Regions from separate parts of the Peribacillus sp. TH27 genome, predicted to be linked through region 3. Evidence: riboswitches for the same ligand, from Rfam matches in the RefSeq annotation. Region 3 holds a riboswitch; each other region holds the start of a gene.

Region 1 (7,463 bases), 170 kb from region 3:
CATTAAACGGAGTTCATAAAAATGGATAGGAATGATGGATATGGATACTGAAATACCTCCATGTTTCCCATTCAAATAAGATTGAACCCTCTGGTTGTTAAATCAGTGATAAATCATTTTTTTATCTTTATTGAATATTGGATTATTTTTTACGCAAAATACCATTGTTATTACTTCATGCTGTCAATCTATATGAGATGACAAATGAAACCAAGTTTCCCTGTTTTAATAAAATAGGCAAGATAAAAATAATTCGAAATAAGGAGTGAATTCTATGGATAGCAAGGAATCAAAAAAGGATTCTTTAGATATAGCTGGAAGAATTTATGACGTCAGTGATTATAAACGAAAGGATACATTGTCCTATGGGCTTGCTAAAACCCACGAGCAAGTTTCGGATACCTATACGGAAGGTGAAATGCAATCTATAGTTGATGATGTAGACGGAAAGAATATAGAGATAAAAGGGGAAGAGGCTGAAGAAGAAAGCCAATAAAATAATTAGGGATAAATACCAGGGCATTGCATGAGCTTTCAAGAGTGATACTTTGCAGCTACTTGTGTTTCTCTGAGGTTAAAACTATCCAGGTATTGGGGTACCGACTCAATTACCTGGATAGTGAAGAATATCTCCATTTTATCCCCTAGTTTGTTTTGACCTAATGAAACAGGCTAGGGGTTGCTTCTTAATTAACCTTTTCAATCTCCATTTTTTGAAGTAATTCTTCTTTCGTTCTAGGGGCAGGGTCTTTTTCTGTGAATATCTTTGATTGAATAAGTGATTGAAACATTTCAAATATCCATGGTTTTTCTAAATGTGCTTGATACAAAAGGTCTTCATGATGAAAAATAGTGACAGGATCTCCTTGATATATGACCTTTCCATCGTTCATGACAATGATTTCGTCAGCCCATTGATAGGCTAAGTTAACATCATGGGTTGATAAAATGATTGTTTTATCAGGGAGATGGATGTTATCCAAAAGAGCCATAATCTGTTTGGAAAAATAAGAATCCAATCCCGCCGTAGGCTCATCTAGGATCCAGACTTCGGGTTCCATGGCTAACACACCAGCTATGGCAACACGCTTCTTTTGTCCTAAGCTCAAAAAATGGGTGGGCTTATCTTTCAATTCTGTTACTTCTGTTTGGGCCATCGCCCATTCAACTTTCTCCCGCACGACATCTCTTTCCCAACTTAAGTTCATCGGTCCAAACGATATATCCTGTTGAACATTAGCGGAAAAAAGTTGTGAATCCGGGTCTTGAAAAACGATTCCAATCTGTTTTCGTAATAGTAATAATGTTTTTCTGTCATATTTTAATTTCTTTCCCTTAAATTTGATGGATCCTGTTGTTGGCTTTAATAGACCGTTTAAATGTTGGAATAAAGTTGACTTACCGGCACCGTTATTGCCTAATAAAGCAATTTTTTTACCTTGTTGAATAGTAAGAGAAAGATCTTTTAATGCGAACGTCCCATCTGCGAATTGATGGGTGAGGCCATCTATATTAAAAATATGTTCTTCCATTATCGAACTGCCCCCAATTTATATATATCTATAAATAAAGAATAAGCTTACTAGAGTTACAATGGTAATCAGCCAATTACGAGAGGAATAAGTGTAAGAGTCATCGATAAATGAAATATTCTCTTGATACCCTCTTGCGTTCATTGCCATCGTTAATTGTTCAGAGCGCTGAAACACTCCTAAAAACAGGGAAGATATGAGTAACCCGAGAGATCGAATTCCCTTCCTCACTGAACTATACCCAAGCCGTGATGACTGTGATTGATGAATGGCCATAGCTGTATCTAAAAAAATAAAGATGAAGCGATAAGTTAATTCGATTAAATCAATCAGCAATGAAGGCAGTTTCAGCTTACGCAATACATATAGTATAACTGTGATGGGAGTAGTTAAGGTTAGGAAATATAAACAGCTGATACTGCTTAATACAACAACGATTAGACCAATTACCGTTTTTATACTGTCTTCGCTGATAAATATTTGCCAGCTGCCGAAATTCCAGGACCACCATACATTTGGTATCGAAGTGAATTTACTTGCGAATGAAAAAAGGATGGTAATTGTACCTGATAGTACAAAAAATCCAGGTAATAAGAGTAATTTTAGATAATAAGAGATTGGGATTTTTGCCCCGAAAATGATTAAAGCACTCATCACGGTAAAGGTGATGAGTGAGACGGTCGTATCCCTCACTGCTAAAGAAAACAACAAAAGGGAGAGGGCAAAAATCATTTTCTCTAAAGGATGTACATGCTTTAGCCGGTTGAAATAGGCGTATTTATCTATGAGTAACATGTTTTGCCTGTTCGTCCTTTTCTTGAACGGACTGTTTATTTTTTTGTCGCATAACGCCGATGAAGTATCCTATGAATCCGGCGCCAATCGCGGCTTGGAGAGCAAACAATAAGCTTTCGGTTTCTGCACCTGGCGGCTCCCAGATACTGTTGAACCAAGGCTTATATTCTGGTTGGATTTTAGTGATGGCTTCTTCCGCCACTCCATCAGCTCCACCAAATTCTGTTCCTTGTTGGGTGATTAACGGAATTATAGCAAGTATGACGACTAGAAAAAGCAACAATAAACTTTTTTTCATGCTAACGAGCCTCCTTAGATAACACTCGCAGTAATTTCAATTCGCCTAGATTGTATTTCTTCAAGAAATTCATGACAACGACTGTCAATAAACCTTCACTGATTGCTAAAGGTATTTGGGTAAGGGCAAAGATTCCTGAAAATTTAGTGAATGAGGCCATGAATCCACCTACCTCCGATGGGAAAGCTAAAGCAAGTTGTACAGAAGTTATCACATAGGTGCCCAAATCTCCGAAAGCTGCTGCTAAGAAAACAGCAAGAGAGAAGGACCAACCTAATTTAGTAGCGCCTTTGAATACAAAATAAGCAATGAACGGCCCGCAAACAGCCATGGAAAAGGCATTGGCTCCTAGCGTAGTTAGTCCTCCATGAGCTAGTAATACAGCTTGAAATAACAGAACAATAGAACCGACGACACTCATGGCCAGTGGCCCAAACAAGATTGAACCTAAACCGACGCCGGTAGGGTGTGAAGAGCTTCCTGTAACGGAAGGGATTTTTAGGGCTGATAAAATAAAAACGAATGCGCCAGACAGACCCAGCATCATTTTTGTTTCTGGGTTTTCCTTCACTTTAGACCTAATAGAACGGTAACCCAAGATTAAAAATGGAAGTGTCACAGCCCACCAGAATATCGCCCATTCGATCGGTAAGAAGCCCTCCATAATATGCATGGCCATTGCTTTCTTTGGTACGAAGAGTAGTAAAATGACAAAATAAAGTATTTTCCAATTGGCTTTTTTCATTTTTTCTCCTTTCAACGCTTTTATTTTTAATGATTAAAGCTGAGAAGAGAAGTGGCGGGCAACATAAAAAGCACTTCTCTCAAAAAGAAAGAAGTGCGTAATGAACAGTAAGTTTGCAGCATAATACAAATATTAGCTTAGCTGCCTGATCCGCACACCCATCCTCGTAGGTTGTAAACAGTTTCACGCTTCATGGCAGGTCTCCTGGCTCTGGATCATCATCCTCATACATCCTTCCCATCGCGTTTGACAGTGGATTATTCATTACGTATTAGGACTTCCCTTTACAGTGGCGGGACCGCGCCGGATTTACACCGACTTCCCTATTAAGCTAAATTCCGAGGAATCTAGCACCATAAAACTTATGTAATTTTTTGAAAATTCTCGTTTATTGTACCATAAAGCAATGATTCCATCTACACTCTATTCATATTTTTTTTGAGAAGGATAAAATCGCAGTGAGGATAGGCATGAAGCTGGATTTTCACCATTAAACTTTTCAAAACAGTCGGAATAAACTATTGAATTTTAAAAAAGTTGTTATATGATAGATAAAGTTAACTAGAAATATATTATTATAAAACCAAATATTTCAATTTAAAAGTGCTCTTGTATGAACACGCAAGGGATAATAGGGAAATCGGTGAGAATCCGATGCGACCCCCGCTACTGTAACGCTGATGAAATTGTCGATAACCACTGGCCTAGAGCTGGGAAGGGACAAAAGTAAATTGAAGCGTAAGCCAGGAAACCTGCTTTTAAAATTGTGTGATACTTTTCGGAGGGAAAGGTAGAAGGACTATGGGGATTTTGAGAGTTTCACTTTGCTTGCTGGAGGCTCCCTTTTCATATAGTTTTTTTAAAACCTTAACTCTAACAGTTAAGGTTTTTTATTTTGCCTTTTCTCAGATTTAGGAGGAAGAAGATGACAACTTGGAACTTAAAAGGCACAAATTCGCATCTTTTGATTTGTAACGGCAGCAGTTGCATGAAAAAAGGTGGCGAAGAAATAACGCAAGCAATTCGTGATGAAATTACTTCACAAGGTCTGAATCAAAAAATTCATACTACTAGAACTCGCTGTAACGGAAGGTGTAAGGATGCCTGCGTTGTGATTGCTTATCCTCAAGGGACATGGTATCGAGTGGATTCACCTGATTTTGGACGAGAGATTGTCAGTAATCTCGATGATGAGAAGTTCATTCCACAGATGATTTACCAATTTACTAATGGAGAAATGACTCCTAATCCAGATTTTCCAGCTCAAACAGGAATTTCAAAAGACAAGTTGTAAAAGGAGATGTCTAAATGAGTACAAACGGTAAATTATTTGTCGTTGGCTTTGGACCAGGGAATTTTGAACATATTACCAAACGTGCTGTAGAAGCCCTTCAAGAAAGTGACTTCATCATTGGTTACAAAACATATGTGGAACTCATACAGGGCCTTCTTACAGATCAAACGATTATAAGTACAGGTATGACTGAAGAAGTATCACGTGCACAAGAAGCAGTGAAACAGGCGGAGTTGGGAAAGAAAGTGGCTGTAATTTCGAGTGGTGATGCAGGGGTATACGGAATGGCAGGGCTGGTTTATGAAGTATTGATTGAAAAAGGCTGGAAAGAAGAAACGGGAGTAGCCATTGAAATCATTCCTGGTATTTCTGCCATCAATTCATGTGCGTCTTTACTTGGTGCACCTGTCATGCATGATTCCTGTACCATCAGCCTCAGTGACCACTTAACGCCTTGGGATCTGATTGCCAAAAGAGTGGAGGCTGCAGCAATGGCTGACTTTGTCATTGCACTTTATAATCCTCGAAGCGGTAGACGGACTAGGCAAATTGTTGAAACACAGAAAATTTTACTGCGTTACCGCTCACCCGAAACACCTGTCGGATTGGTGAAAAGTGCTTATCGCGATCGTCAGGATATTGTGATAACCAATTTGAAAGACATGTTAAATCACGATATAGGGATGCTAACAACCGTCATTATTGGAAATTCATCTACCTTTTTATATGATGACAAAATCATCACGCCACGTGGATATCAAAGAAAGTATACATTGAATTCGGAAAAGCAACCATTGAAGCCGCATCAACGCTTGCAAAAAGAAGCAGAACCTTGGGCATTAGATCAAGAAACAGGTTCTATGCAGGAAGCGTACACCGAGTCGACTGGCGGAGTTGGATTGCTTACAAAAGCACCAGAAAAAAAGAGCACTTCTTTTGAAGTGGCAATGGAAGCACTCACAAGAGTTAAGGGTCAAACAGTTCAGCAATCAATTACGCCGATTGTTCTGCAAAAAATTGAGTCGGTATTCGAGCTTGCCGTTAGCCCAGGTGTGGCGAACAAGCAATTTACTCCGAAACAAATGATGACACTTGCAGAAGTTGTTGGAGAAAAGGGAACGATGGAATACACGCCAAATCATAAAATCGTTTTAAAGATTCCTACAACAGATCCAGAAGTTATTACTGGAAAATTGCAATCAGCAAACTTTTTATTATCGCCAATTGGGGATGTATTGACTTTAAAAGCCTGTGATTTCTGTGATGGTGAAAAAGTGGAATCCATTCCTTACGCGGATGAAATACAGAGGGTGCTTGGTGGGATTGATATGCCTAAGGAACTGAACATTGGTTTTAATGGGTGTGGAATGGCTTGTTATAGTGCAGTGATGGATGATATCGGGATCGTTTTCCGAAAAGGGAAATTTGATTTATTCCTTGGAGCGAAACCTGTTGGCAGAACGGCTCATCCTGGTCAACCAGTTGCAGAAGGAATTGAACCGGATCAACTAGTTGAATTAATTACAAACATTGTCAACGAATATAAACAAAATGCTCATCCTAATGAACGACTATTTAAATATTTCAAACGGGCGAAAAAGATACAGGGCTATTTATATCAAGACATTGCTCCCAAAATAAAAATAGAGCCTGCGCCTTGTGAAGACTAATCAAGAGGGGGATAACAAATGAAAGCAGTATTATTCGTAGGACATGGAAGCAGACTAGCTTCTGGAAACGAAGAAGTTATTCATTTTATTAAAAATATGATTCCAATAATGGACGACTCTTTATTAATTGAAACATGCTTCTTGGAATTTGCCACGCCAAGTATATCCCAAGGCATTGACAATTGCATAAAAAGAGGAGCCACTGAAGTTATCGTCATTCCGATTATTTTGTTGCATGCAGGACATTCAAAATTACATATTCCAGCTGAAATAGAGGATGGAAGGAATAAGTATCCAGCGGTTACATTCACATATGGACAAACGATTGGGGTTCACCAGGAAGTATTAACGATTCTGACAGATCGCCTTGAGGAAGTTGGATTCGATACATCTTTGGAACATCCGGAGACAGCAATATTGCTGATAGGTCGAGGTGGAAGTGATGCTGATGCAAATAGTGATATTTATAAAATTTCACGATTATTGTGGGAAAAATTAAATGTGAAGTGGGTCGAAAATGCCTTCATGGGTGTTACGGATCCGTTTGTTGATGAAGGCATTGAACGCTGTATTCGGTTAGGTGCCAAAAAAATAGTGATGCTTCCATATTTCCTCTTCACAGGTGTGTTAATGGAGAGAATGGAGAATATGCTAACAGGCTATCAAGACCAATATCCAGAGCATGAATTTGTTTTGGCGAAATACTTTGGTTATCATCCAACATTACAAACCATACTGAAAGAACGTGTAATCGAAGCTAGCGAAGGAAGGTCAAGTGGTACCCGTGATCTAGAAAACTATCGTAAACATGTGGAGGAACATGGCCATGCCCACCATCACCATCATCATCATGACCACGATCACGACCATGGGCATGACCACCATGACCACGATCACGGTCATGAAACAGACCATGGACATGACCACCATGACCATGATGAGCAAGTGGTGGGGACGACAAAATGATTTTGTTCTTAGCGGGTACAAGCGATGCAAGGGAATTAGCGATTGAAATCCAACGGGTTGGATTCCAAGTTTTGGCAACGGTAGTAACCGAGTCGGCAGCAAAAAGTTTGCAAGATGCGAAGATAGCAACTCAAATTGGACGATTAACTGCAACAGATATGGC
Region 2 (7,463 bases), 2.1 Mb from region 3:
TTTAAACTTTAATAATTACATGCACTAATTAATGATTGCTGGCTAAAGGGAAGTGTATAAAGAGAAAAAGAATAAACGAATCCTAATTAATAGAAACAAATTTATTTTTCAATTCCTCTTCAGATACCACGATTTTACCTCGCAAATCTTCGGAAAGTAATACATAGCTTTTCACTCCTATGAACTCTGAATCTGAAATAATAAAGAACTTTGTTCCCTTTTTGTACGTAGAAGGATAATCTTCAATTAACTTTAACATCTTCATCTTTTTTCCACCTTGAATATCCATTAACTAATTAGAATGTAACAACTTTCTTTATACTGGTAACCTCATATTATCTATCTATTTATAGCCTTCAACTATTTGGCCTATTTTAAAAATGAAATCACGGATATTGAATTTAAATAAATATCTTTGAATTAATAATCCAATATAAGTATTTACTAGTCAAGAATACATTTAAGTAAATATCTTTAAATATTTTAAGAAATCAGATGAAAACCGGAAAGGTGAGGTTCACCAACTGGATCACCCAACAAGGTTGTACCATTTTGGATCATTTCTTTCATGTATTTACTGCTAAATTGTGGGGATTATCTGTTTTTCTTTTTAATTGTCTATTATAAATATTCTTAAACTTTCCGTGGAATAACCTTTAATTGAATGCTAAAATTTAGTTGGAAAACCGGTTTCTCTAATACATAAGAAAAGAAAAAATGGGATGTAACGGATGTAGATGTATCCAATCACTAGGGTGCTTCCAAAGTAACTGTATTGTAAGATCCAGTGTTTGTATAAGAAATTTTGTCAACGGTACTATCATCGTAATCCGTTTAAAAAGAAAGTGGGAAAATATATGAAACCAATAATATTTGATGTTGATACTGGGGTTGATGATGCCTTAGCGATGGCATACGCATTAAACTCTCCTGAATTGGACGTGCTAGGCTTTACAACTTGCTTTGGTAACGTGTCCGTAGCTGAATCGACTCGTAATACGCTGGCAGTTTTGGAAAAGGTAGAAAAGAATATTCCTGTTTATAAAGGAGCCAATCAAACATTGGTGCGTGGAATGAAGAAAAAGTATCCAAAGCATGTTCATGGAGAAGACGGTTTAGGAAATACACTTAAGAATGAACCAACTATTTCAGCATCACCGGGAAATGCAACCGATTTTATAATCAATCAGGTGAAAAGTCGCCCTCATGAAATAACGATTATTGCAGTTGGACCATTAACTAACATCGCTTTGGCCATTAAAAAAGCACCAGAAATTATTTCACTTGTTAAAGAGGTAGTGATAATGGGTGGTGCAGTAAAAGTACCAGGCAACGTAACGCCGTACGCTGAAGCCAATATCGTATCTGATCCTGAATCAGCTGATTATTTGTTTTCCTCAGGGATACCAGTCACCGTTGTGGGACTTGATGTAACACATCAAACGTTTTTACTAAGATCAAAGCTTGATGAATGGCGTTCGACTGGAAAAGGGACTGCCCAATTCTTTGCAGAAATGACCGAATTTTATATGAAGTCTTATGAAACTTTCAATCCGGGTATTGGAGGTTGTGCTCTTCATGATCCACTCGCAGTTGGAGTTGTGATTGATCCAAGTTTTGTGACTACAGAATGGATGAACGTTAAGGTTGTGACTGAAGGAGAAGAGACAGGTAGAACAATCGGTCAACATGAAGGTGTGGCAAGGATTCGCGTCTGTACAAAAGTAGATGCAGATCGATTTGTGAAACATTTCTTGGAACGAGTTATATAAGGACATGGACTCATGATGTGAGGCTCTAGCTTTGAACTTTAAAGAATATCGATTACTCTGCATGGGGATTACTAGTTAAGAGATATGCTCCGTTTGATACTTTTCAAAGTTAGCGGTTTTAACGTTTCATATTCACCTAAGGATCGTTTTAATCAACGGCTATAGGTAATAAATCAGCATTATATTTGCTGGAAAAAGGACATCCTTTCATTTGGATGTCCTTTTTCGATTTTCTTTCTGAAATGTTTTCATGAGCAGTTTCAAAATAAACATTTTTATGATCTAGAATTGATTACAGGTAACGCACAGTATTTTTAAGAGTGCGGGTGGAGTCCAACTTAATACTACAATCTCTTTAGGGAAAACACTTAAACGATATTGGCTTTTTTGTTTTTTTAAAATTTAATCAATCGTTTGATTAATAAAATAATTGGAAGGATTAGTGAAAGTCTAAGGTTACTATTTTATGGGGAAAAGAAATGTATTTTCCATAATAGTCACGTATTCATGGGCATAAAGTTTTTATACTTATAAAACATGTAAAATAGTTGGCACTCGGGTGGTCTTCTTTTTTTGGAAAAAACAACAATGTAGTATAACGGAGCCTAAATAAAAAGGAAACCATTTAACTAAAGTTAAATGGTCCTTCGAAATAAATTTCAAAACTAATGTTTTTATAAGCTGTGTTTTTACTTTCAATGAAGTTCTCACATTGCTTTAAAAGGTATGTGAATACCTGTGTTCTTAAAACAGCCATACGGCTGTTTTTTTGCTACATACCTAGAAAGGTTTTAAGAATTCCTAAAAGAAGGGCGACTGCTAAGACCCATATAAAGAATTTTTTATACATGATCATTACCTCGAATTTTTTATGATTAGATTGCATTCATCTTAGCATAAAGATGAAAGAAGAGCAGGTGGTTCGTTATTTGCAAAGGGAGACCTTAAAAGAGAAATATAAGGGATTAGCGATGGAGGGCAGCTGCTCCAGGAGAGTGTGTGGTTGTAGTGATGGACTTAGGGAAGCAGAGGTAAAAAAGGAAAGGATGATCCAAGAACTTTGGAACATCCTTCTTTCGCATTATTTAAATAAGTCTGGATAAATGGTCTTTGCTGCGAGTTCTACAGCTTCACCAATCCTTGGCCCAGGACGTGACATAATATTTTCATCAAGTAGATAGACTTGATCATTTTTCACGGCGTTGATATCTTCCCAGCCTTTACGGGATTTAATTTCATCAACAGCATCATCTGCAAAGGTAGCAGTTGTAATGATAGCATTAGGGTTTCGTTTGACAATTTCTTCATCTGAAACCTTAACCCAGCCTTTTTGGTCGGCAAAGATGTTTTCAATGCCTGCAGTTTTTAGAATTTCTTGTTGGAAGGTTTCCGCTCCTGTTGTATAGATTTCTGGAGCTGGACTAATTTCAAAATAGGTTTGTTCCTTTTCATCTAATGTTTCAATTTTTTCCTCAACACTTGTAATTTGGGTTTGGATATCTTTCACCAATTCTTCGCCTTTTTCAGCTACGCCCATGACTTCAGCAATTTGCCCAATATCCCCATATACATCATCAAAATTTGTCGCGGATTTAATAATGAATACTGGGATTCCAGCATCTTCAAGTGGTTTCATCGTCGTTTCATCACCAATGGTATAAGCAATAATGGCATCTGGTTTTAAGGAAATAATTTTCTCTGCATTGATATTCACCGAATCGGAAACATGTTCAATATCCTTTGCTTCTTCTGGATAATTATCGAAGTCGGTCACGCCAACGACCTTATCTCCCAGCCCTAGTTCAAATAAAATTTCTGTATTACTTGGTTGAAGTGAAACTACTGTTTCCGGAACTTTATCAAATTTTATTTTCTTTCCAGTATCATCGGTAACGGTATAGGCTTTGACTTCTTCTGTCTTATTAGTGTCTTTCTTTTCCTTTGCCGTCTGGTCATCCGTTACTCCACATCCGGTAAGGAAAAGGGCAAGTATCAAGGTGGAAATCCAACTAAATCGTATGCTTCTCTTCATTATTTATTCCTCCGTTTTCTTCTTCATGGGTTTGGTTGGGTATGATTTACTGATAAAAGGAATCTCCTCAATACCATGTTGCTTATTGACGTAGACAGCCATCACGAATAGAACATTTGCAAGCAAATGGGCGTAATCAAAGAGAATTTCAGGGATTTCTATTTCTAAACTAACCTTGTGTAAAGCACGGACCGACTTTTTGGCTTCACTACGGCAAGTATGCAGAACACAGGCGGCGGTTGAACCTTGCGGAAGCACGAATGTCTCAATATGCTCTTTAACTTCTGCGACATAATGGTCGTAGATGGCACTTAGACGTTTCAGATCATTGTCGGTAATGGCCAATTTCCCACGGACTGAACCATTTAAATGATAAGCCATCGGCAACAATTCCATTAAATCTCGGTATACATCCGGAACATCCTTTGTAAGCGAGGCGGCCAAGCCAATTTGTGTCGTCAAAGAGTCGGTACGTATTTCATAATCGACGGTAGACTCGGATTCGCGCATGTATGGATAGCATAAAAAACGAAAATCCTTTTTTGCCATAACTCTTCCTCCTCTTCATAGTTAGATGAATCACCTCAGTATCGCTTTTCTCAGCAAAAGAAAAAGCCGACCAAGGGCATTGGTCGGCATCAATCACCTATGTATCTGTAACAGAAAAAGATGGAAGATTGCCGTACAATCCTCCTATCTTCCGAAGAGCATAATACGATAAAAAAGGCAGGTCTCCTGGCCCGTGCGTCATTTTACTCTAAGAACCTTCCCATTTGAACAGGATGAATGGTTATCGATGTGAATCTTTATCCTCAAACAGTGGTATTTATCTTATTTCATTAGCACTTACAGTTGCGGAAACAGCTTCGGTTTTACACCAAATTCCCTATTAAGCTGACAAGTCAGCACCTTTTTCTGCAAGGTTTATATTCACTTAGCAACAGTTTACCATACCTTTTTCCTAAAGCAGTATGAATATTTTTAGAGAAATTCGTTTATGGTTTGCGAATTATCTAGTAAACTTACAATGTAAGGTTTAATTGGATGTTAATGTAAAACGCATATCGAGTATAAAGAATATATAATAGGTGTTATATAAGAGTAATAGGGTAATCTCAGGAGGTAGAGTATGATTTATAAGCAGGTAAATCAAAAACTGGAAAAGATTTTAGGGAATATTGAAAAAGTGATTATTGGAAAACGAGATATAGCAGAACTGAGCATCGTAGCACTTCTTTCTGGGGGGCATGTTTTATTGGAGGATGTTCCTGGTGTAGGTAAGACTGTCATGGTCAGAGCACTGGCAAGATCGATAGGCGCAAACTTTAAGCGTATACAATTCACACCTGATTTACTACCTTCAGATGTAACGGGTGTTTCAATTTTCAATCCAAAGGAACAAGAATTTATTTTTAGACCAGGACCAATCATGGGCCATATTATTTTAGCCGATGAGATAAACCGGACCTCGCCGAAAACACAATCTGCCTTGCTTGAAGCAATGGAAGAGGCAAGTGTGACGGTTGATGGGGTTACAAGGGGATTGGAGAAACCCTTTTTCGTTATGGCAACACAAAATCCCATTGAGTACGAAGGAACATACCCACTTCCAGAGGCGCAATTGGATCGTTTTCTATTAAAAATGAAAATGGGCTATCCGGGTGTTGACGAAGAAATTGAGGTTTTGCATCGAGCTCAATATGCCGCACCACTTGAAGAGTTAGAATCTGTTATTACTTTAGAGGAATTAATAGCTTTACAGGAAGAGGCTAAAGCAGTGATAGTGGATGACACGATAAAGCGGTATATTGTTAATTTGGCTAATCGATCTCGTACGCATGAGAGAGTATATTTAGGGGTGAGTCCACGTGGATCGATTGCATTGATGAAGGCGGCCCAAGCTTATGCACTTTTGCAGGGCAGAGATTATGTTCTACCGGATGATGTGCAATATTTAGTACCGTTCGTGTTTGCCCACAGACTTATCCTGAAGCCAGAAGCGAATTATGAGGGAGTGGATGCTGGCATGGTGATTCACGAGATTGTCGCGACGATTCAAGTGCCTGTGAAGAGAGCTGTGACCTAATGCGGAACTTGATCAGCATCTTAAAGGAAAACATGAGTGTGATTGGCTTGTTATTACTTATAGCGATTTCCTTTTCTTTTGCGATGTTTCAAGGCGGTTTTGTCAGTTGGTTTATTTTTTATACATTTTTGCCGTTCGCTGTGTACTCTACGATTCTACTTTTTTATCCGATTAATAACATTATCGTTGAGAGAAAGGTCAGTAAAAGAGAATGCCGAGCAGGCGATTCTGTAGAAATAGCTTTAACTGTTACCCGTAAAAACAGGCTGCCTCTTTTATATTTGATGGTAGAGGAAGAGTTGCCGAAGGAATTGGAAAATAGGGGGATGCAAAGAAAAACACTTGTCTTTCCTGGTTTCAGGCATACATTCAGTATGACATATACTTTGAACAATTTGCCACGGGGTGAGCATACATTTCAAACAATCCGTTTCAGGACAGGAGACTTTTTTGGCGTCTTTGAAAAGGAAGCGACATATAGTTCACCTTTAAAAATCACTGTTTTCCCTTCATATCATGAGCTTACCTACAGAGATCTTGAGCGTGTATTCAATCAGGGACAAGTGGGATCAACAAAAAAAACACAGCGAGAACAATCAGTAGTATCTGGAGTTAGAGAGTATCAGCCAGGTGATCAGTTATCCTGGATTAACTGGAAGGCAACGGCTAGAACAAGTGAAATCATGACAAAGGAATTTGAAGTTCAGAAAAACCGTGATGTGTTTATCATACTTGATAATCAGGAATCGCTTTTCTTCGAAGAAGCAATTGTAATGACGGCTTCCTTTGTACATGCCATGTTAAAAAAAGGCATAGAGATTGGTTTCGCTAGTACGGGATCGAGGCAAATCTTACCGACTGGAGGAGGCAATAACCAGAAACGAAAGATTTTTAACCGCCTTGCTAAAGAAAAACCGAGTAGGATAACCACTTGGAACGGGATCATAAGGAAGGAAATTCTGCCGGCCAACGCAGCTGTGATTTTCATTGTCTCGGAATTAACATTAGAAAAGGTAGAAGTATTGAGTGCATTCCGCGCTAATCAAGGATTAACGTTGTTTTGTGTGAAAAACCCAGCAGACTTTACAGATGAGGAAAAAAAATCAAGAGCAGCAGCAGTATCACGGGGAATAAAGGTTTGCTTTCTTGAACAGGGGTATCTGCAACACGACAGACGAGAGGTGATGATGAAATGAATGTTTCAACCCCCTTGTTGGAAAAGTGGATGCATGTTCTTCTGTATACCTTTGGTCTGTTGTTGATCACAGAATGGTTAAGGCCTGTTGAGAAACTCACGGATACAGGGAATATTGTTGTTTTTGTTCTGTTTGTGATTTTTTCCCTACTACTGCATTATTTCCACTTCCATTGGCTAATCCGCTGTACCCTCTTAAGTGTTTATATAATGATTTCAGTACAGTTTCTTCATTCGAAAACCGCTTTATTTGAATTTTCATGGTTTAAAGGCAATCTGCTTGATTTTACAGCCAATCTATCAAATATATACGATGGCAAATGGGAGTTACTTTCAAATCCATTTCGAACTTTTCTATTTTTCTTGCTTCTTTGGCTT
Region 3 (7,463 bases):
ACTAATAAAATGCATGTATTGTATTCTTTCCTTAACTTATCCAACTGTTTCAAAACCTGGAGTTGGTTTGTCGAATCAAGTGCAGTCGTCGGCTCATCAGCAATGATGATAGATGGACTTAAAGACATGGTAATCGCAATCATAACCCGTTGCAGCATCCCGCCGCTTAGCTGAAACGGATATTGCTTCAAGACATTCTCTGGATTAGGCAGGTCCGTTTTTTCTAAATTCTCCACAGCCATTTTCCGCGCTTGCTGCTTCGTTATGGGCAAATGAGTTCTAAGTGTTTCAATAAAATGCCGCCCTATCGTCCTCACAGGATTAAAGGCGATCATAGGGTTTTGCATAATCATAGCGATCTCACTACCCCGTACTTTCCTTAAGTCTTCTGTGGAAACATTTAAAAGATCAATATTTTTAAACTTGATACTCCCTTGTACCACCTTTGCCTTTTCAGGTAAAAGATTTAACAAAGACATGCATGTCATCGTTTTCCCTGATCCACTTTCTCCGACAAGGCCCAACACTTTACCAGCCTCCAGCTTAAAACTGACATCATGGACAGTTTGAGTCACTCCATACGGTGTTGTTACAATAACATTCAATTTGTCTACAGTTAGAATGGGGTCTTGTCCCATCTTCCATCCTCCCTTCTATTCCTTTTTTAGGTCTAGAGCATCCCTCAAAGCTTCGCCAAACAAGTTAAAAGCAATCACAACGATGAAGATCATCATCCCAGGGTACAGCATCAATGAAGGGGTTTCTCTAAAAAATGGCTTACTATCATTGATCATCATTCCCCACTCTGCATCTGGAGGCTGTATGCCAAGACCTAGAAAAGAGAGACCAGAAATTGCCAAAATAACTCCTCCGATGTCCATAAAGATTAATACAACAACTTGAGAGATGATGGCAGGTAAGATATGTTTGATGATAATGCTACTCCTTGGTGTCCCGCATATTTTGGCTGCTAAGACAAAGTTTTGCTCCTTTACACTAAGTACCATACCTCGAATGACGCGTGCATAAAAAACCCATTGGACAAGCACCATCGCCAAAATCAGATTGCCAAGACTCGGTCCTAAAATTCCGACTAAAGCAAGGGACAGAAGAAAGCTTGGGAATGCCATGAGTATGTCACACATTCTCATGAAGAGATAATCAACCTTCCCCCCTATAAAGCCTGCATAAATACCAAGTGGGATACTAATAATCATCATTAATCCCATGACAAGGAAAGCTGTTCCCAACGAGGTTCGTGTTCCATAGATTAATCGGGACAAAATACATCTCCCTAAATGATCAGTCCCCAATGGAAACTGAGAGGAGGGCCCTTGCAGCTTCTGAACGATATCAATCAAGTTCGGATCATTAGGAGCCAAAAAAGGAGCAAAAAGAGCCAATACTGTCAGGAAGGAAATAATCATGATGCTGATCATCATGAGCTTATGTGTCATCAGCTTTCGTTTCACGTTTTGCACCACTCTTATTTCTCTCCCTCCCAGCGTATACGAGGATCCAGGAAAGAATATGTAAGATCCACAAGAAGATTACAGACCACAAAGATCACGCCCATAAATAATACACACCCCTGAATCATCGGATAATCTTGATTTAATATAGATGTGACAAATAACTGTCCCATGCCGGGCCAAGCAAAAATTGTTTCAACAATAACCGCTCCGCTTAGCATGTTACCGAAGCTCATGCCAAGTCCAGTTACCACAGGTAGTAAGGACTTTTTTAAGACATGCCTGATAACGATTAGTCTTTGACGCAACCCTCTCGCTCTAGCATAAACAACAAATGGCTCATTCAAATTTCCCAGCATGCTAGCCCGAAGCAATCGCATATACGTACCTATATACGCAAAAGCCAATGTCAAGGAAGGAAGCACTAGATGAGCCAAAGTCCCCCTTCCCAATACAGGAAATAAATCTAACTTTACTGATAAAAAATAGATCAAGAGAAAGCCAAGCCAAAAGGTTGGCATAGAGACACTTACAAAGGCTAGTATTCTGCTAAACTGATCAACAAATTTCCCCTTGTAAATAGCAGAAATCATTCCTAAGGGTAAACTAATAAAAACAATAAAGATAAGCGAAGCAATTGTTAATTGAACTGTTGGGAAGAAATGTACCACAATTTCTTCCCATACAGAGTTATTGGACACATAAGACATCCCTAAATCCAATTGCAACACTTTTCCCAGCCACTCAAAATACTGGACATATAAAGGCTTGTTTAATCCAAGCTCAACTCGAAGGGCTGCCACTGTCTCATCCGTAGGAGGTATATGTGACGCCCTTAAGTAAGCTACTGCCGGATCTCCAGGAATTAAGTGAAGCAAGATAAAAGTGATGAGCGAAATTCCTAATAAAATTGGAATTAAACTTGTGAGACGTTTAAAAATAAACCAACTCATGTAGCACTCCTTAAGTTGTTTTTAAGTATCCCCACTTCAATTAACGTCAATTGAAGTTAAAGGGACCTCAGCTTCTTGAGGTAAAAAATCTACTCCACTAATGTTTTTTTGATACACTGCTATATTAGACTGATAAGATATCGGTAAATAAATTGCTTGTTCGTGCAATGTCGTTAATATTTCTGAATACAGTATTTTTCTCTCTTCTTCGTCTGTAGTTAATAATACTTTCTTAATTTTCTGGTCTATTTCTTTTTTTACTGGCAACCCTAATTGAGCGTTATAATCTGGACCACCATTTTCCGTATTTGTCGTCATAGAAGCTAAATAGGAATGTGGATCAAATGGTACAGCCCAAGTAGATGTAAATAATAAATCAAATTCACCTTGAAATGCATTTGTCCAAAAAGTATTAGTTTCTTGACTAGTCAACTTAACATCTATTCCTAGCTTTCTAAAATCACCTTGGGTAAATTCTGCGATTGACTTTTGGATGTTGTCTGTACTATTAAACAGTAATTCCAATTGCAATTCTTTTCCGTCTTTTTCTCTAAATGGTTTCCCCTTCACTTGTTTCCATCCGGCTTCATCCAATAACTGTTTTGCTTTTTCTGCATCATATTCATATGGCTTTATATTAATTTTCGTGTATGGCAAAGTAGGTGGAAACAAAGTATCAGCCTTTTTTTCCATACCATAAAAGATCTTATCAATAACAGCCTGTTTATTAAAAGCATGTTGGAGAGCTAACCGAACTTTAAGGTCTTTAGTCGCTTCTCTGTTTGAATTAAGAAGAAGCGTTCTTGTAGCTGTAGGTTCTGACAATTTGGTTTCATATTGCCCTGAATTCTTCAAAAATTGGAATGAATCTTGGCTTATGACTCCGTTTCCAAAAATAAAGTCGAGTTCTTTTTTCTCAAAAGCTAATACTCTTGACTCACCGTCAGTAATGACTTTAACAACCACCTTATCTACTTTAGGTTTAGTACCCCAATACTGTTCATTCCTTTTAAAAACTGCAAACTCATTTTTCTTATATTCGCTTAATACCCACGGTCCTGTGCCAATCGGAGACTTGAGTCCGTCCTTAAATGTGTTTTGACTGTCAGGAAAAGCAGCTTCTCCTACAAATCTCAACGGTCTGATGTAAGTTAGTTCTTGAAGAGTTGGATAATACGCGTTGTTCAAAATAAGTTTAAATGTATATTCATCTATTATTTCAGTACCTTTGATTTGGTTAATTAATTCCACCCATTCATGTTGTTTGCGATTATCTAAAATGGTATCAAAGTTTTTCTTAACGATTGCAGCATTAAAGAGGGAACCATCGGAAAATTTAACATCTTTCCTCAGATGGAATATATATTCTTTTCCATCTTTCGATATATCCCAGCTCTCTGCAAGCCAAGGCTGAATTTCTCCGCCTTCACCGTAATAAACTAGGGATTCATATACCATAGCCTGGGAAAAAAACTCATTCGGAAAATATGTGTGTGGATTTAAGTCACCTATATCCCCAGGCCATGAAAAAGTAACAACTTTTTGTTTATCTTTATTTGATGTATTTTCTTGATCTATTGTTGTGTTGCTGCAACCAGTAACAAAAATTGTGAAAATTACTAGTAGTCCAACAAAAGAATGGAATAAACTAGACCGTAGTAAAAACATGTTTTCTCACCTTCAATTATGGAATTTTATCTATTTGAAAAATCACGAAATATAAAAAAGCATTTCCAACCAGATTTAACGGTCAGAAATGCTTATAATTTAAGAACAAATTCGTCTTCTAGCACTCTAACACCTCCCTATCTCCCGTAGGTTTAACAGCATTTTTAGAACGGGCAGGTTTTCTGACTTAGGTTCATCATCTCCATGCGTCTTCCCGGATATTATCCAGTGACTTTCTTGCATAGGACTCACCATTACAGCGGCGGGACCGTGCCGGATTTTGCACCGGCTTCCCTTTTAAATATTCGCTTTTAAACGAATATACCCATTCCAATACTATATGAAATTTTCCCTCATCTTCATAGTAAATAATAGAGCTTGTCTATCCTAAAATTATTTTGTCGAAACCATTTGTTACTTCTTAACACTTTATTAGTTTCATCTCTAAGTAATTTTTGATAAACCCAGCTACTAATCCTATCCATCTAGCAATAAACGAAATACAGTTAGTAAAAAGGAGAATAAAGAGGTTCTCTTTAAAATTCAACAAATATTAAATTCTCCTAAATTATACAGTTTTACGAATACAACTCTCTCAAAATGGAGATATTCACTATATGAAAATAAAATCAAAAAAAGTTTACCTAATACAAATTATATTCTTTATTGCAAATTTATGCTATATCAAATTAAAGTCCTGATGTTTTTTAACGGCTCGTTATGTATGGAAGTAATAATTTTATATGAATAGTTATCTGTAATTACATATATCGAATGATAGTGAGGAAGATTTGTATTGCTCCCGCCAGAATTTGTTTACTTTTAATAAGTAAATACTTACTATAATATTTAAAATCATCCTAATTTATGTAATAATAAATATACTACAATAAAGGAAAGGTTTTGAGGGGATTTTCGTTGGAAAGTATGGAACTGCTACATAATAAAATAGATACAATGAGGAAATAATTAATAAATACAGCCTTGAAACATGGATTCACCTCACCAAAAACATTACATTTGAGCCAAGAACTTGATGAACTCTTGAATATACTTGTGCATGAACAGGAGTCGCTAACTCCAATAGGCCTTCAATAAGATGTAAGGGTGCTTCTCCACTAAGAGTAGGCTTGAAGCCTGATTGATCATATTTTCTCCTTTCTACCATAGGGCTTCATGGTTCAATAGCGGGAAAACAGTTGGATCCCTACTTAAAAAGTTCATGAAAAGAATTGATTTCCTTTCTGTTTTTTAAAACATATTAACTCCTACTGAAGAGAACGGATTTATACGTTTTATCATCTATCATCCGTACATAAAAAACATATGCAAATATCATTCATTAAGGTAGTGGTAGTGCAGCTGGAAGAAAGCAAAAACTCCCCTCTTTTCTTGTGAGGAGAGCTTAGCTTGCATATTGAGGTCCTTTATTGGATAGAGTACGCGAATACAATTGAATATTAGGAAATGCACACCATTATCCATATTTAAGAAAAGTGATTATAAATAAAATCTCTAATTGAAGAACCTTAGCTAGAGTTGCTTCAAACGTTACAAGGTTGCCTATTGCCATACTAGAAACCTATCGAAAATATAGAGAGCCTCTTAAAACATTTATTTTAATAGTTTTCCAAGTTCAGGCGTTACTTCTTTTGACCACCTGTCTGTCCATTCACTTCGGATTTCAGCTAACTTCTTAACATCAGGCTTATATGTCTTATCTGATTCTTTTAGTCCAATGACGCTTTCGTATTTCTCAGGTAGCTTCATACCTTTAAGAACAGGATAGAATCCTGCTTCTGCAGATGTTTTTTGTGATTCCTCACTAATTAAGTAGTTAATAAAATCAATTGCTTCTTGTTGATTTGGAGAATTTTTCACCAACGTTGCACTAAAGGCGTGCATATATACTCCTTCTTTTGGCACGACCATTTTCAAAGGTAAACCAGAATTTACTGCTAGGTCAGCAATTACATAGCTTCCCATTACAGTAACATCGGCTGCCCCTTGTTGAATAGCGGGCATCATCTGAGTAGAATTTTTATAAAAAGTAGAGGAATATCCGGCTAGTTCCTTTGCCTTTTTTAACCCAGGTTCTAAGTTATCTATACTACCTCCGTTGGCCAACGCAAAAGAATATAGGGTGTTAAAGCCCCAGTCGTTAGAAATATCAGCAAATGCTGTTTTCCCCTTATATGCAGGACTCGCTAGGTCATTCCAAGATTCTATTGGCTTGATTTTATTCTTTTTAAAAGATTCTGTGTTGTATGCAGGAGCATTAACAAGACCAAATGCAGGTGCGGCAACATTATCTATAGCTATAAAACGAGAATCAACATTTTTTAAGTTAGGCACCTTTGTTTCATCAATGACTTCAACAAGCCCTTTTTCATTTGCACGAGGTACATCTAATGGAACAAAGAAAGCAATATCAATTTGAGGAGCTTTTTTCTGTAATTCTACTTTTGAAAGAATCTCACCTGATAAACCAGCAATATAATTGATTTCAATGCCAGTTTCTTCTTTGAATTTCGGTGCAATTTCTTCACGAATTATTTTCTCGATTTTTCCACCATTGCCGGCAATAGTGATTTTTTTTGTAGTTCCTTCCCCTGAGGCACCGGTTGATTTTTGTGGTGTGGGGGCACAGCCAGACATAGCAGCCAGCATCAATACTACAAGCAAGCTAAGAATCTTTTTCATCTTTCATTCCTCCTTGTTTTGGATGTTTAGTCGAAAGTAATTTTTTGAAATCGCTTTCATTTATATCATTTCTACTACACTGTTAAACAATCTTACTGTTCATCGAAGTAATTAACGCCCATAAATTATCCGCCCCTGAACTTAAAACTTCCTCACCCAGTTTTTGAGACCAAAAATCCTCATTTCCAAACTCATCACGCCATGACCAAAGTCTTCTAGTGCTATGTTGCAAAGAATGTTCATCCGTAAAACCCATTGCACCATGAATTTGATGTGCAATGGGTACCCCAAGACTGGCAGCATCCCCTACTCTAATTTTAGCTATCATGATTTGTTTTTCTCCATCTTCTGCTATAAACGCCTTGATTGCTAAATCAGTAACCGCTTTTGCTGCGGAAACTTCACCTGCTAAAATTGCTATCTGTTGCTGCACGGCTTGAAATTTCGCTATTTGTCTTCCAAATTGTTCTCGTTCAGTTGAATACGCAACGCTAAGTTCTAAAACTCTTTCTAGCGCCCCAGTCATTTGAACGGAACGAACTAATGCACCTAAATACAATATCTTATCTTCATCAATTTCCACACACCCCGAAACTGATTTATTTTCCACAAATACATTTTTGAAATCCAGGTGATCTCTTGATTCACCTGCGAGGTTTTTTCCTGG
Region 4 (7,463 bases), 2.6 Mb from region 3:
TTCAAAGTTCCGGAAGGTGCAAAATCACTAGTGGATACACCGGACGGCCGCTCAATTATTTATACAGATGACGTGTCATATAACGGAGAATTAGTTATTACTACACTAGATCCAATCTTTCATATCGGATTAGGATTCATAGATCAATCCAAACCATTTTTACATGGGATGGCGAAATGGCTTAGAAAAGAAGTACGGGAGAGAACATCATGAAGAAAAAATGGACAATGTTAGCGGCAACAACTGTGGTGGCAGCCTTGATTACAGGCTGCGGCAATACAGCGGAAGAAACAAAAGGAGATACAGCTGAAAAACAAACGACGGCTGAGGAGAAAGTCATTCAAGATCAGCTTGGCCGTGACGTAACTGTACCGGGTAAAGTCGAGCGTATTGCGGTTGGTGGTATTCTTCCATACTTTTCTACATGGTATGTAGCTACAAACTCAACGAAGGAAGTTGTTGGATTACATCCGAATGCTTATAATGCTGCGGAGAATTCCATTCTTGCTGACATGTCGCCGGATATTTTAAAAGCGGATACGTCGTTTATTAAAAATGGTGAAGTGAACGTAGAAGAATTATTGAAAATCAATCCGCAGCTTTATTTTGAAAACTCACAGAATCAAAAATCTATTGATAAATTAGAGGATGCAGGCGTTTCTGTGGTGGCCTTAAGTGCTATTGATGTAGCGGCAGCTGAACCATTAGCGACTTTTAACAGTTGGTTGAAAGTGACGAGTGACATTACTGGAACAACTGAGAGAACGGACATGTTCTTGAAAAAAGGCAAAAAGGTCCAAGCTGAGTTGGATGAAAAATTGGATGGTATCAAAGAGAAAGATAAGCCAAGAGCATTAATACTATACCAACACAGCGATAAAAGCATTATGGTTGGCGGTAAAAACTTCTTTAGTAATCAATGGCTAAACGCAACAGGAGCATACGACGTTACGGCAGAAGAAGTTACCGGAACAAAAGAAGTGAATATGGAGCAAATTTATAAGTGGAATCCCGATATTATTTACATTACAAACTTTTCAACTACACAACCTGAAGACCTAACAAACAATGTATTTGAAGGTCAAGACTGGAGTCAGGTAAAGGCTGTGCAAGCAGGAAATGTTTATAAAATTCCTCTGGGTATTTACAGATGGTTCCCGCCAAGTGGGGATGCGCCGCTTATGTTGGAGTGGATGGCACAGAAAAATCATCCTGAACTATTTGACTATGATATGAAGAAAGAAATCACAGACTATTATTCAGAATTCTATGATTACGATGTAACGGAAGAACAAGTAGAGAATATTCTGCACCCTTCTTCTGATGCTGCAAAACAGTAAAGTAGGGAATGAATATGAAAAAATGGAAAACGCTCCTGTTCTGGATTTTACCAATTGCTATGGTTATTTTGTCTCTAAGCATTGGACGTTACGGAATGGATTTAGGGACTCAAATCAAGATATTACTATCAACTTTTCTTCCAATTGACCATACTTGGACGCAGATGGAAGAAACAGTGGTCCTGCAAATACGCCTGCCGCGTATTTTGCTTGCCTTGTTAATAGGTGCTGGTCTTTCAATCGCAGGTGCCTCATTCCAAGGTATGTTTGGCAACCCGTTGGTTAGTCCGGATATCCTTGGGGTTTCGGCTGGTGCCGGGTTTGGGGCTTCCCTTGGGATTCTATTACTAGGTCATGGCTTCGCTACACAAGTGATGGCACTTGGTTTCGGCCTAGCGGCAATCGTCTTTACCTTCGTGATTAGCGGAAAAAAAGATTCACCTGTTTTCATGCTTGTTCTGGCTGGTGTCGTTACATCGGCATTATTCCAGGCGTTGATTTCCTTGATTAAATTCGTCGCTGACCCGGAAGCAAAACTGCCAGCGATTACTTACTGGCTGATGGGAAGTCTTGGTACGGCAACATATAAGGACTTGTATATCGGGGGACCGATTATCCTTGTGGGCATTCTGATTCTATATTCCCTTCGTTGGAGAATAAATTTATTGACGTTGCCTGAGGATGAAGCTAAATCACTTGGTATTCCAGTAACACGTTTGAAATGGACAGTTATTTTTGGCGCAACACTTATTACTGCTGCCTCAGTTGCGATAGGCGGTATCATTGGCTGGGTTGGGTTAATTATTCCTCACGTTGCAAGAATGCTAGTTGGTAATAACAATCAACTAGTCTTACCAGTATCTCTTTCAATCGGTGGAGCCTATTTATTGTTGATTGATAATCTGGCTCGCTCGGTAACGGCTACAGAAATTCCACTCTCAATCTTGACGGCAATTATAGGTGCACCATTTTTCGCAATATTGCTTAGAAAAACAGGAGGTGGCTGGTCATGAGAATTGAGGTGCAGGGAGGAAATTACTTTTATGCTCGGAAAAAAGAAGAAGTTCCTTACCTTTACCAAACAGACATTAACTTTTCGCTGAATGACGGAGAGATAATGGCGATACTAGGACCAAACGGTGCAGGAAAGACAACGATGTTAAAATGCATCACAGGTCTTCTGGACTGGAAAAAAGGTCAAACGCTCATTGATGGAAAGCCGCTTCCTTCGCTTTCACGCAAAACCGTCTGGAAACGGATTGGTTATGTTCCGCAGGCGCATAAAATGGTATTTGGTTTTACACTCGAAGAATTGGTCATTATGGGAAGAGCCCCATACATCAGTGCGCTTGCCCAGCCTTCCGTGAAGGACCGTGAAGCCGCTCACCTAGCCCTGGAAACTGTAGGGATTGGCCATCTTGCTGGGAAGTCCTGCAATACAGTCAGTGGTGGTGAGTTGCAACTAGCGTTGATTGCACGTACGCTGGTATCAGACCCGGAAGTGCTCATTCTCGATGAACCGGAATCCCATCTTGATGTTCAAAAGCAGGTTGTGATTTTACAGACATTAAAGCGTTTGTCACAAGAAAAGAAAATCTCTTGTATCATAAACACGCATTACCCAAACCATGCGTTTTTCCTTGCTGACCATGTGTTAATGACAGCCAAACAAAAGCCGGTCGTTTACGGAGAAGTCCAGGAAGTCATGACAGAATCCCGGATGAAGGAATACTTCGGAATTGAAATGAAGAAGATTATTTATGAAGAAGATGAGAACTTTTTTATTGAAACGATGGTGCCGAAAGATTTAGGCATTCCGCGTGATCAAAATACTTGTCGATTTACTAGTTAAAAAAAGGCAGCCACCGGGTTGCCTTTTTTTTCGCTAAATGGAATACTTTATTATTTACTAGTTTTCTGGTACTATTATGCTAGAAAAAATTAGGAGAATGATAGTGGGAAAATACAGAGTTTTATTGATGGTAGCATTGCTGGGAATTTTAATTTTGCCTTCATGCTCACAAGGGGTTTTAGAGAATATAGGTACAAAGACGGCTGCACCGATTGCGGAAGATAACATTGAAGTGGTTGCAGCAGCGGAGAATGACGTCGGGCAGAATTCGGAGGACAGATTATATCCTGAACAGATCGATACGAGAAACTGGATAAGAGCCGAGTCCACGGTTCAACTTCCAATATTGATGTATCATAGTATTTCTGAAGGTAATAACCTTCGGGTACCAAGAGAGGAATTTCAATCACAAATGAACTGGCTTCGGGAGAATGATTACTATACATTATCCCCTAGGGAAGCATTTCTTGTTTTAACGGAAAATCGGATGCCAAGTGAAAAGTGTGTCTGGCTTACTTTTGATGATGGCTATACAGATAATTACACGGAGGCTTTTCCTATATTAAAAGAATATAATATGAAAGCTACTGTTTTTATGATCGGGAAATCTATTGAAAAAAGTCATCACCTGACGGAAGAACAAATGGTGGAGATGAGCGAGAATGGGATTTCTATTGAAAGTCATACTATCAACCATCTTGAGCTTAACCGTATGACGGTAGGGCAGCAGGAAGCTGAAATGGTACAGTCAAAGGATTTATTCGATCGTATTCTCCAACAGGACACGACAGTACTTTCATATCCTGTTGGTCGGTATAACGAGGAGAGCCTTAGGTTGTCAGAAGAAGCTGGATACAAGATGGCAGTAACCACCGAAGCTGGTGGAGCTTCAAGGGACCAAGGGATGCATGCACTGCACCGAGTTCGGATTTCACCCGGATTATCAGTCGATGGATTTGCAGCGCTGATTGAAAATGCATCACGTTATTAATTGAAGACAAGGTATTTCGGAATCAGTCTGAAAAATCATATAATAATCATTTCTTACATAGTGTATAATGAAAAGCAGTGAAAATTATATACATATGAACGATTTGGTGTCTTAATGACTTAAAAGGGAAGTTGGTGAAATACCAACGCGGTCCCGCCACTGTAAATGGGAGTTAGCGGCTGTGTACCACTGTATGTGAGATATGGGAAGGTGCCGTTGACGATGACCATTAGCCAGGAGACCTGCCAAGATTCGTACACCTGTAACCTACGCGGATGGGAAGGTGTGTGGCAGACCTTCTGAGTCCGTAATTATATTGTTGCCATACAAGCATCTTCCGTTTGACGGGAGATGCTTTTGTTTTGAAATTCGCTTCTTCACTTCAGGGTGCGTTTTCTTTAGGTGGTCGGAAATTGAATTAAAAGATTGTGGGGGATGTAAAATGAAGAAAATCTATGGTCTGATTCTAGTGATGTTACTAACTGCAGGTATGATGGTTGGTTGCAATGATACATCAAAAGAAGGAACGAAAGAAAAGCAACAAACGAATCATACTGAAAACCAAGCTTTCCCGATTACGATAAAAGATGCAACGGGTGAAAAAGTAACGATAGAAGAACAACCAAAGAAAATTGTTACATTGATACCAAGTAATACAGAAGTGGTCTTTGCACTTGGTTTGGGTAAAAAGGTTGTTGGTGTATCCGACAATGATAATTACCCGGAAGAAACGAAAGAAATTGAAAAAGTTGGCGGAATGGAAATGAACACGGAGTTAATCGTTTCCTTAAAGCCTGATCTTGTTCTTGCTCATGCATCCAGTGCCCATAATTCGAATGAGGGATTGCAGCAGCTTAAGGATGCTGGAATAGATGTCCTTGTAGTCAATGATGCACAAAGCTTTGACGAAGTGTATGAGTCTATTGATATGATTGGACAGGCAACGGGAGAACATGATAAGGCAAAAGAAATCGTTGCGAATATGAAAATGAAACTGAAGAAAATTCAGGAAAAAGCTAAATCCGTTAAGGATGAGGAAAGAAAAACCGTTCTAGTAGAGGTTTCGCCATCACCGGATATTTATACACCTGGAAAAAATACATTCATGAATGAAATGCTTAACATAATTTCAGCGAAAAATGCAGCAGCCGAATTGGACGGGTGGGCGAAAATTGACGAAGAGTCTATGATTGCTGCAAATCCGGATGTCATTATTACAACATATGGTTATTATACAAAAGATCCAATCAGTGAAGTGACGGGCCGAAAAGGATGGGAAGATGTAGCTGCTGTTAAGGATGGTCAAGTCTTTGATGTCCATTCTGACTTAGTGACCCGTTCTGGTCCACGCTTAATAGAGGGAGTAGAGGAACTTGCCAAATCAGTCTATCCGAACCTATTTGACAACTAAGTGGGCGTTTGCTTATTTGATTGCGTTATTGTTTTTGCTTTTCGCAATGACGATTGGCATTTCCTTTGGTTCGGTGTCAGTACCGATTCCCGCGCTTATACAAATTATCGGCAAGGAATTTTTTCATTTACCAATCTCAGTTGAGCCAGATGTGATGCTGACGAATATCGTAATGAACATCCGCCTGCCACGTGTATTACTTGCAGGTTTGGTTGGGGCTTCGCTTGCGATTGCCGGGGCAGCCTTTCAGGGACTGCTCAGGAACCCGCTTGCTGACCCCTACACATTAGGGATTTCATCAGGAGCATCAGTAGGCGCTGTATTGACATTGTTTTTGAATATATCATTGCCGTTGATCGGTTTATATACCCTACCGGCGTTAAGTATTATGTTTTCATTGCTTACGATTTTCTGTGTGCTAACTTTTGCGAGAAAAATGGATCGATCGATGAAAGTAGAAACAATTATTTTAACCGGAATCATTTTCAGCTCGTTTTTAAGTGCCTTCATCTCATTAATGATTGCGTTGACGGGCGAGGAATTAAGACAAATCATCGGATGGCTGATGGGAAGCGTTTCAATGCGCGGCTGGAATTATATCGCGATTATTTTGCCGTTTTTTATCATTGGTTCGTTGATCTTGATTATGAATACCCAAGAATTGAATGCGATGACGTTTGGGGAAGATCGTGCAAAGCATTTGGGTGTGAATGTTCAGCGGAGAAAAATGTGGATTCTGATAGCTGGTTCGATATTAACTGGGGCAGCTGTTGCTGTTTCGGGAACGATTGGCTTTGTAGGATTGGTTATTCCTCATTTGGTTCGTAGGATTTGGGGGCCAGATCATAAGCATTTGTTGCCGTTATCTTTGCTCGTAGGAAGCGGATTTTTAATTTTGGCTGACCTTGTAGCAAGGACGATTATTGCACCTTCGGAACTGCCGATTGGTGTAATTACCTCACTTATCGGGGCCCCGGCATTTGCCCTGATTTTATTAAAGAGACGGAGAGAAGGGTAGAATTCATGCTTGAAGTTAAAGGGTTAACAGGTGGATATGGCAATAAAGCTGTTTTGGACTCTGTCTCTTTTGACGTACATAAAGGGGAATTATTTGGGATTCTCGGTCCAAATGGCAGCGGAAAAACGACGCTATTAAGTATGCTTAGCGGGGTTCTCGATTATAAGGTAGGAAGCATACGAATAAGGGGAAGAGACTTGAAGGAGTATTCGGCCAAACAACTTGCACAAGTTATAGCCGTGTTGCCTCAACATTCCTCATTAGCCTTTTCTTATACGGTAAAAGAGACTGTTTCTCTTGGCCGTTATGCTCACCAAACAGGCTGGTTTCATAGTTGGACTTCTGAGGATGAGGTGATTGTCCAACGTGTGATGAAGCAAACGGGAGTCGCGGATTTTCAGGATCTTCATTTTGAACGATTATCAGGCGGTGAGAGACAGCGGGTCTTATTGGCACAAGCACTTGCCCAAGAACCGGAAATTCTTTTTTTAGATGAACCAACGAACCACTTGGATCTTTCCTATCAAAAGGAGCTTCTTGATTTAATGAGGAAAATGGCCAAGGAGCTGGAGCTAACAGTTATCTCAATCTTCCATGACTTGAATTTGGCCGGCTTGTACTGTGATCGGCTGATGTTGCTTGAAAAAGGACAAATTCAAGTCATTAATGTGCCGAATGAAGTGCTCCAACAGGAACGGATCCAGGAGGTATACCGGACGACGATTGAAAAACATCCGCATCCTGCCCTACCGAAGCCGCAAATGTTCATTGTCCCGGAAAAGCATGTCTGTGATTTCGCACCTTTGGAAATTGATGAAACCTATTTGACGGTGGGCAACGAAATAATTCAA

The links. A riboswitch is a leader RNA that binds a small molecule or an ion and turns the genes downstream of it on or off. The one in region 3 is predicted to bind cobalamin.
Region 1: it holds a riboswitch for cobalamin, as region 3 does, so the genes downstream of both, JFU24_RS04015 ((2Fe-2S) ferredoxin domain-containing protein) here and nikA (nickel ABC transporter substrate-binding protein) in region 3, are expected to answer to the same signal.
Region 2: it holds a riboswitch for cobalamin, as region 3 does, so the genes downstream of both, JFU24_RS14635 (hypothetical protein) here and nikA (nickel ABC transporter substrate-binding protein) in region 3, are expected to answer to the same signal.
Region 4: it holds a riboswitch for cobalamin, as region 3 does, so the genes downstream of both, JFU24_RS17020 (ABC transporter substrate-binding protein) here and nikA (nickel ABC transporter substrate-binding protein) in region 3, are expected to answer to the same signal.

What each region holds. Positions count from the first base shown of each region.
Region 1 is NZ_JAEKEV010000002.1:518,555-526,017, reverse strand. Features, by position in the region: gene JFU24_RS04040 (YozQ family protein) at 275-496, shown strand; gene JFU24_RS04035 (energy-coupling factor ABC transporter ATP-binding protein) at 687-1,532, opposite strand; gene cbiQ (cobalt ECF transporter T component CbiQ) at 1,551-2,327, opposite strand; gene JFU24_RS04025 (energy-coupling factor ABC transporter substrate-binding protein) at 2,311-2,625, opposite strand; gene JFU24_RS04020 (energy-coupling factor ABC transporter permease) at 2,627-3,370, opposite strand; cobalamin riboswitch at 3,548-3,743, opposite strand; cobalamin riboswitch at 3,955-4,144, shown strand; gene JFU24_RS04015 ((2Fe-2S) ferredoxin domain-containing protein) at 4,296-4,664, shown strand; gene cobJ (precorrin-3B C(17)-methyltransferase) at 4,679-6,334, shown strand; gene JFU24_RS04005 (sirohydrochlorin chelatase) at 6,353-7,300, shown strand; gene cobK (precorrin-6A reductase) at 7,297-7,463, shown strand, end outside.
Region 2 is NZ_JAEKEV010000002.1:2,764,038-2,771,500, reverse strand. Features, by position in the region: gene JFU24_RS14650 (hypothetical protein) at 83-265, opposite strand; gene JFU24_RS14645 (nucleoside hydrolase) at 858-1,772, shown strand; gene JFU24_RS14640 (ABC transporter substrate-binding protein) at 2,854-3,804, opposite strand; gene JFU24_RS14635 (hypothetical protein) at 3,808-4,353, opposite strand; cobalamin riboswitch at 4,513-4,732, opposite strand; gene JFU24_RS14630 (AAA family ATPase) at 4,934-5,890, shown strand; gene JFU24_RS14625 (DUF58 domain-containing protein) at 5,890-7,086, shown strand; gene JFU24_RS14620 (DUF4129 domain-containing transglutaminase family protein) at 7,083-7,463, shown strand, end outside.
Region 3 is NZ_JAEKEV010000002.1:693,117-700,579, forward strand. Features, by position in the region: gene JFU24_RS04770 (ABC transporter ATP-binding protein) at 1-638, opposite strand, end outside; gene nikC (nickel transporter permease) at 654-1,484, opposite strand; gene nikB (nickel ABC transporter permease) at 1,487-2,425, opposite strand; gene nikA (nickel ABC transporter substrate-binding protein) at 2,462-4,093, opposite strand; cobalamin riboswitch at 4,249-4,437, opposite strand; gene JFU24_RS31205 (Spo0E family sporulation regulatory protein-aspartic acid phosphatase) at 5,066-5,191, shown strand; gene JFU24_RS04795 (ABC transporter substrate-binding protein) at 5,708-6,796, opposite strand; gene JFU24_RS30995 (acyl-CoA dehydrogenase family protein) at 6,879-7,463, opposite strand, start outside.
Region 4 is NZ_JAEKEV010000002.1:3,250,311-3,257,773, forward strand. Features, by position in the region: gene JFU24_RS16995 (hypothetical protein) at 1-213, shown strand, start outside; gene JFU24_RS17000 (ABC transporter substrate-binding protein) at 210-1,340, shown strand; gene JFU24_RS17005 (FecCD family ABC transporter permease) at 1,355-2,353, shown strand; gene JFU24_RS17010 (ABC transporter ATP-binding protein) at 2,350-3,192, shown strand; gene JFU24_RS17015 (polysaccharide deacetylase family protein) at 3,320-4,183, shown strand; cobalamin riboswitch at 4,271-4,447, shown strand; gene JFU24_RS17020 (ABC transporter substrate-binding protein) at 4,626-5,594, shown strand; gene JFU24_RS17025 (FecCD family ABC transporter permease) at 5,557-6,612, shown strand; gene JFU24_RS17030 (heme ABC transporter ATP-binding protein) at 6,618-7,463, shown strand, end outside.